Regions from separate parts of the Anoxybacillus sp. EFIL genome, predicted to be linked through region 2. Evidence: a T-box and tRNA genes for the amino acid it is inferred to sense, from the RefSeq annotation. Region 2 holds a T-box; the other holds one or more tRNA genes.
The links. A T-box is a leader RNA that pairs with one kind of tRNA and senses whether it is charged. The one in region 2 lies ahead of ES017_RS04600 (valine--tRNA ligase), so its partner is inferred to be a tRNA-Val.
Positions count from the first base shown of each region.

Region 1: it encodes a tRNA-Val, which carries the amino acid that the T-box ahead of ES017_RS04600 (valine--tRNA ligase) is inferred to sense. The anticodon was not compared.

Region 1 is NZ_SDLH01000001.1:427,583-431,008, forward strand. Features, by position in the region: gene ES017_RS02135 (type I restriction-modification system subunit M) at 1-470, opposite strand, end outside; gene ES017_RS02140 (Rpn family recombination-promoting nuclease/putative transposase) at 634-1,503, opposite strand; tRNA gene ES017_RS02145 (tRNA-Val) at 1,650-1,722, opposite strand; gene ES017_RS02150 (hypothetical protein) at 1,822-2,454, opposite strand; gene ES017_RS02155 (HD domain-containing protein) at 2,572-3,108, shown strand; gene metC (cystathionine beta-lyase) at 3,129-3,426, opposite strand, start outside.
Region 2 is NZ_SDLH01000002.1:303,092-306,517, forward strand. Features, by position in the region: gene ES017_RS04585 (LysM peptidoglycan-binding domain-containing protein) at 1-130, shown strand, start outside; gene ES017_RS04590 (protein kinase family protein) at 140-1,054, shown strand; gene ES017_RS04595 (hypothetical protein) at 1,039-1,230, opposite strand; T-box leader at 1,364-1,586, shown strand; gene ES017_RS04600 (valine--tRNA ligase) at 1,629-3,426, shown strand, end outside.

The sequences.
Region 1 (3,426 bases), on a different contig from region 2:
AGGTACTCATAAGCACGACCAAGGATGTCGGGTTCTGATAAATTTTCGTTACGTAAATCAATTTGCGAGAAGTGCTGCACTAATTGAAGAATCGTTTTATCTGATAACTTCTCTTTATCGTTAAAATCAATGTTCGCTAATACCCCTTGGAGCGAAGGGTTTTCATCTTCAAGTAATTCAAACGCTTTGTTAATGACTGCTCCAACGTCTTGGGATTGGGATTGAATATAGCTCCAACGTGCTTTTTCAGGAACGAAAAACTGATGTTCATCACGGTCATACCAACCGTAATCTTCCCCTTCTTCCCTTTCAATCCGTTCAGCCGTTTCCACAAACACGTCGTTTAATCGTTTCAAAAATAACATGCCAAAAATATAGTTCTTATAGTCCGAAGAATCAATACTACCACGCAATATGTTTGCTGATTCCCATAAATGAGATTCAAGCTCCTGCAACGTTAACTTGCTCATCGTGCTGCCTCCGTCTTTTCTTGTTCTTTCATCTCTTACAACTTTAATCATAACAAAAATTTCAATTGTAAACTACTGTCATTTAACAAGCGAGCAAATATAGTATTTACTCATTGTAAAAACAAAAAACTGCCGTCGCCAAAAAGGCCGACGACAGTCCCTCCTACTCCAACAACCGCTCCACTTCTTCTTCCGAAAGGTCCGTGACGTTCGCAATATCTTTTACGCTCATCCCTTTTTTCGCCATCGTTTGTACAAGGCGCTTCATTCCTTGTTTTATTCCTTGCTTCATTCCTTCTTCTCTTCCTTTTTCTAACGCCTTTTGTTCATACGAAATAATCAATTCCATCACTTTGTCCTTTTCTTTCGTCTCCATTTCATTCACCTCGCTTCGTAGTCTTCGTTCTTCTTCATCAGATAATTTTACATATGTTTCAAAAAAGCCAAACAGTAATCGTTGTTTCGCTTCGTCTAATTCCAATCGGACAAGCATGCGTAAAAATTGTTTTTTCAGTTCTACCCGTTCACTTTCAGTATATCCCATTTTGCTTAGCAGTGCAGCAGCGATTGGATTGTCTTGACGAATGTAATTCCGCCAGTTTTGTTTTCGCAATTCGACAGTGAAAAAACGAAAATCAAGCACGCGGCCAAAAGGAAATTGGAGGGTAAATGTCGATGGTTCGTCGCGGATCGTATCGTAGCTAAATACAGCAATAGGTACAATGTTTTTACGGTATTTTTCAAACAAACGGCTAAAATAAATAAACATTCGTTCAGGAAACGATGGTTGCACATAGCTTTGATTTTCGATATGCACAATCACTAACCCGTCTTCCCCTTTTAACTTCGTTTCGACAAGCAAATCAACGCGGTACTTCTCCCCTGCCGTCACATCGGTAAACAGCTCCTCGGATAAAAACGACAAATGTTGAAAGTCGATATGCTCATGCATCGCAGGAAAAAAGAGAACAATAAATTCCTCAAAAAACGTTTGGATCAACTCTTTAAACAGACGATCGTGGTCAATGGACATACATTCACCTCGCATACAATCGTTTCGCTGTTTTTATTCGACAACATCGACTATTTTCCTGCATACGAAAACATTTGTGGCAGTCGAGAGGAGAGGTTAAATACAACGAAAAACCCCGAGCTCTCTAAAAGAACTCGGGGTTGTGATGATTCCGACTGGGCTCGAACCAGCGACCTCCACCCTGTCAAGGTGGCGCTCTCCCAGCTGAGCTACGGAATCGTATGTTGTCCTATCGAACACATTTTTTATTATACTCACCACCTCTCACATTGTCAAATACTTTTTTAAAAAATTTTTTAGCCATTGCCTAGGCAATGGCTAATGGCGGATAAAGTCGATGTGAGTACCTTGGAAAAAACCGTCTTTATATTCGTATGTGACGATTAAGCTGCCGATGTATTCGCCTTTTTTTCGTTCGAGGAGTAAAACGGCTTTCAGCTTTTGTTTATCGAGCGCGTATTTTAAAAAGCGGTCGAATGTCGTCTTTACCCCTTTTTGTCCTTCGCGTGCGTACGGAATGAAAGCGTGAACGTGATCAATGATTAGCTCTGTTCCTTCGTCCGTCTCTTTCATTTTCATGCTTTTTAAAACGACGGCGCGCGGATCTTCGACGATCATTTCTTCTATGCCGTTTTCGTGATGGGCAAATACGTGCACTTCATTTTTATACGTGCCGTTGCCGCGTGCTTTCACGAGAAAAACGACGACATCTTCCTTTCCATCGTCCGTCACATCAACAGAATACAATTGCGGAGTCGCTTTCGGGTCATTGATATGTTCCCATTCTGGAAAAGCATACGTCGCTTTTCCGACGTGAAGCGTAAAATGACGCACCCAATCTCCGTCTTCTTTGCCGCATAGTTGCACGTTTGCTTCCTCTAATTTTTTCGTACAAGCATGTCCATTGAACGAAAGCGCTGTCATAACCGATAATAACAATGATAAAAACATACGCGTCCTCCATACTTTTTTCACTTAGTATGAAAGAAAAAAAGAAAAAATATGTATTGCCTTCCTTAAATAAGACATGGTATGATAATTAGAAAAACAAAAAAGGGGGCATGCACGATGAGACGTGTCACATTAACTGACATCTTCCTTCACCCCATTACTCAAAAATATTTGAAACGTTCAGGCGTCGCCCACGCTATCGCTACCGCATACCATGCGTATCGCCTTGCCCTGCAATATGGAGTCAATGTTGATTTAGCGACAAAAGCGGCACTGCTTCATGATATTGGGCATTATGAATGGTACTCAAACGGAACGTGGGACTATGAAACATATAAACAAAACGACATTCATGCGATTAAAGGGGCGGAGCGAGCGCACAAATTGCTTATTCGACTCGGTGAACATCCTCAACATGCTAAAGAAATCGCCCTCGCCATTTTGCTTCATACCGATTCGTATCTTCCAGAAGGAGAGCTAAAACGAAAACCGCTTCAGACGATCGTTAAACTTGCCGATGAAGCAGATGAAGAACCAGGTGGCAAACATCACTATCGCCAAATCGATGACGAACTCGCTTTGAAAAAAATTCAACAACTCGATCGCATGGTCGAGCAACAACTACAACGCGATGCCCTCGATCAAATTAGCTAAGGCTAGGCGATATGCCTAGCCTATACATACGATAACGCCTGTTCAAAATCAGCGATTAAATCATCGATCGCTTCGAGTCCGACGCTTATGCGCAACAAGCCGTCCGTAATGCCGCGACGAAGGCGTTCTGATTTCGGCATCGCCGCATGCGACATTTTTGCCGGATAAGATAAAATCGACTCTACCGCTCCTAAACTAACCGCAAATACCGGAATGTGCGCATATTTGACAAACGTCCGCACCGCTTGTTCATTTTCCAATTCAAACGACAACACCGCGCCAAACCCACGCGCTTGATCGCGATGAATGACGTGTCCT
Region 2 (3,426 bases):
TTCGTTGGACAAGATTGCCGAGCGATACGATGTATCTGTCCAACAGTTGTTGCGCACAAACCATTTAGAAAGCGGTGCGGATATACACGAAGGTCAGTTGTTATACATTCCAACGCCAAGTAAAGTGTAAAAGGGTTGCATGATGATGCAAACGGTGCAACAACATAAGAATGTAGAGAGATGGAAAACGACAAATGGAACATATGCGCTTAAACGAGTGAAATCTTTGGCACATTGGCAGGCGATTGAGCAAGCCCATCGCTTACGCATACCGCTCGCCATTCCGATTTATGAAACGAAAAAGCGAGATGGGCAATGGTACTATATTATGCCGTGGCTAAAAGAAAAAACGGATCCGGGGTCGTCGTTTTTTCACGATTTGGCACGATGGCATAAACATTCGTTAAAAGAAATACAAACGACTGAAACAGAAATTGAGCGGTATTACGAAGAACGCAAACTTTCCCTTGAGGACGCTAAAAAAACATTGACTCATTATATAGAAACATGTGAAAAACAATGGTATATGTCTCCGTTTCAACTACAATGTTGCACTCATTTCCTCGACATCATGCGCGCCATTACATTTTCTGAACATACGTTAAATGAGTGGCGCGAGCGAATGCGGGAAAAAAAGACGGTTCGCATTTGTTATATTCACGGTCGTCCATCGTTTCAACATTACGTCGAGCGAGACGACGGAACATCATATTTTATTAGTTTTGAACAAGCGCGCTGGGCGCCTCCATTTCATGATTTACTTTTATTTTTTCGACAATATTTGCAAACGTATCCGATGACATGTGATGACGCTGTACAATGGCTTTCACAATATGAACAAACATTAGCACTTGAAGAAGATGAGCGACTTTTATTTTTTCATTTACTTGTGGATCCATATCGGTTTGTTCGTCTCATTCATCGATACGAGCAACAGCGACATCATCGACAAATGACAGCTGTTTGGCAACGAGCGTATTGGCAAATGAAAAACATCGAATATGTCATCGGAAAGTGGGAAGAAGAAAAGCAAACAAATCAAATCCAATCGTAATGTAAAGCGAATGAAAGAAAAATGAAAATAGCGAGTAAAATAACGTCGATTGTTGTTGGAAATAAAACGGTACGGATCGCTTGAACAACGGTAATCGGAATGATGCATTGTTCAGCAATAAAGCGAAGTTTTCTAAGCCACGGTGGCCAAGCGTACGGATTGTAACGTTTACGCATATGCTCACATCCTTTTTACACGTTTTGCTCCTTCGAGGGGCTTTTCTTTTTTATCATATGTATAAAAGAGTGAAAATGTGGCAAACCTTATTGACGATTCGTATGATTTTTATATAGTATTATGTATGAATAGAAAAAAGCGAAGATAGGGAAGAGTACGGCGTAACCCGCCTTGCAGAGAGGGAAATCAATAGCTGCGAGATTTCCTAGGTTTGTGGTCGTCGGAAGGTCGCCCCGGAGCTGCTTCTTTGAACGATAGTAGAAGAAGCCGGCACGTCGCCGTTATCGATTTGAGTGCTTAAGCATCGCTTAAGAAAAAAGGTGGTACCGCGAAAGAGTCTCCTTTCGTCCTTTTCGGATGAAGGGAGTTTTTTATTTTAGTGAAGGAGGGATTTTTTATGTTACCGCCAAAATATGACCACCGTGCTGTCGAGGCAAATCGTTATGAATGGTGGTTAAAAGGAAAGTTTTTTGAGGCAACAAGCGATGAGAAGAAAAAGCCATTTACGATCGTCATTCCACCGCCAAATGTGACAGGAAAGCTTCATTTAGGACATGCGTGGGATACGACGTTACAAGACATTATTACACGGATGAAGCGCATGCAAGGGTACGACGTCTTATGGCTTCCGGGCATGGATCATGCGGGAATTGCGACGCAAGCGAAAGTAGAAGAAAAGCTTCGTCACGAAGGAAAAACACGCTACGATTTAGGGCGTGAACGATTTGTGGAAGAAACATGGAAGTGGAAAGAAGAATATGCGGGACATATTCGTTCTCAATGGGCGAAGCTCGGTCTTGGGCTCGATTATACGCGCGAGCGCTTCACGCTTGATGAAGGGTTATCAAAAGCAGTGCGGGAAGTATTCGTTTCGTTATATAAAAAAGGGCTCATTTACCGCGGCGAATATATTATTAACTGGGATCCGGTGACGAAAACAGCGCTATCGGACATTGAAGTAGTATACAAAGATGTGCAAGGTGCGCTATACCATATGCGTTATCCGCTTGCGGACGGTTCTGGCTATATTGAAGTGGCAACGACGCGTCCGGAAACGATGCTTGGCGATACAGCAGTTGCGGTTCATCCAGAAGATGAGCGTTACAAACACCTTATTGGAAAAACAGTCATTTTACCGATCGTTGGTCGTGAAATTCCGATTGTCGGCGATGAATACGTCGATATGTCGTTCGGTTCAGGGGCGGTCAAAATTACGCCAGCACACGATCCAAACGACTTTGAAATCGGCAACCGTCACAACTTGCCGCGCATTCTTGTGATGAACGAAGACGGTACAATGAACGACAACGCCCTTCAATATAAGGGACTTGATCGTTTCGAATGCCGAAAACAAATCGTGAAAGATTTACAAGAACAAGGCGTGCTATTTAAAATCGAAGAACATATGCATGCAGTCGGTCATAGTGAGCGTAGCGGTGCAGTCGTTGAACCGTATTTATCGACGCAATGGTTTGTGAAAATGAAGCCGCTCGCTGAAGCTGCCATTGAACTACAAAAAACAGAAGGAAAAGTAAATTTCGTTCCGGAACGATTTGAAAAAACGTATTTACATTGGATGGAAAGTATTCGTGACTGGTGCATTTCCCGTCAGCTTTGGTGGGGACATCGCATTCCAGCATGGTACCATAAAGAAACGGGCGAAGTGTATGTAGATCATGAGCCACCAGCAGATATCGAAAATTGGGAGCAAGATCCAGATGTATTAGATACATGGTTCAGCTCTGCGCTTTGGCCGTTTTCGACGATGGGTTGGCCAGATGAAACATCGGCAGATTACAATCGCTATTACCCAACAGATGTGCTCGTGACAGGCTATGACATTATTTTCTTCTGGGTATCGCGCATGATTTTCCAAGCGTTAGAGTTTACTGGAAAACGTCCATTTAAAGATGTGCTTATTCACGGATTAGTGCGCGATGCGCAAGGACGGAAAATGAGTAAATCGCTTGGCAATGGCGTCGATCCGATGGATGTCATCGATCGGTACGGTGCGGATTCGCTTCGCTATTTCTTAGCGACAGGAAGCGCGCCGGGTCAAGATTTGCGCTTTAGCACAGAAAAAGTTGAAGCGACATGGAACTTTGTCAATAAAATTTGGAATGCGTCTCGTTTTGCGCTTATGAACATGGAAGGATTCACGTATGATGACATCGACTTAAACGGTGAAAAAACGG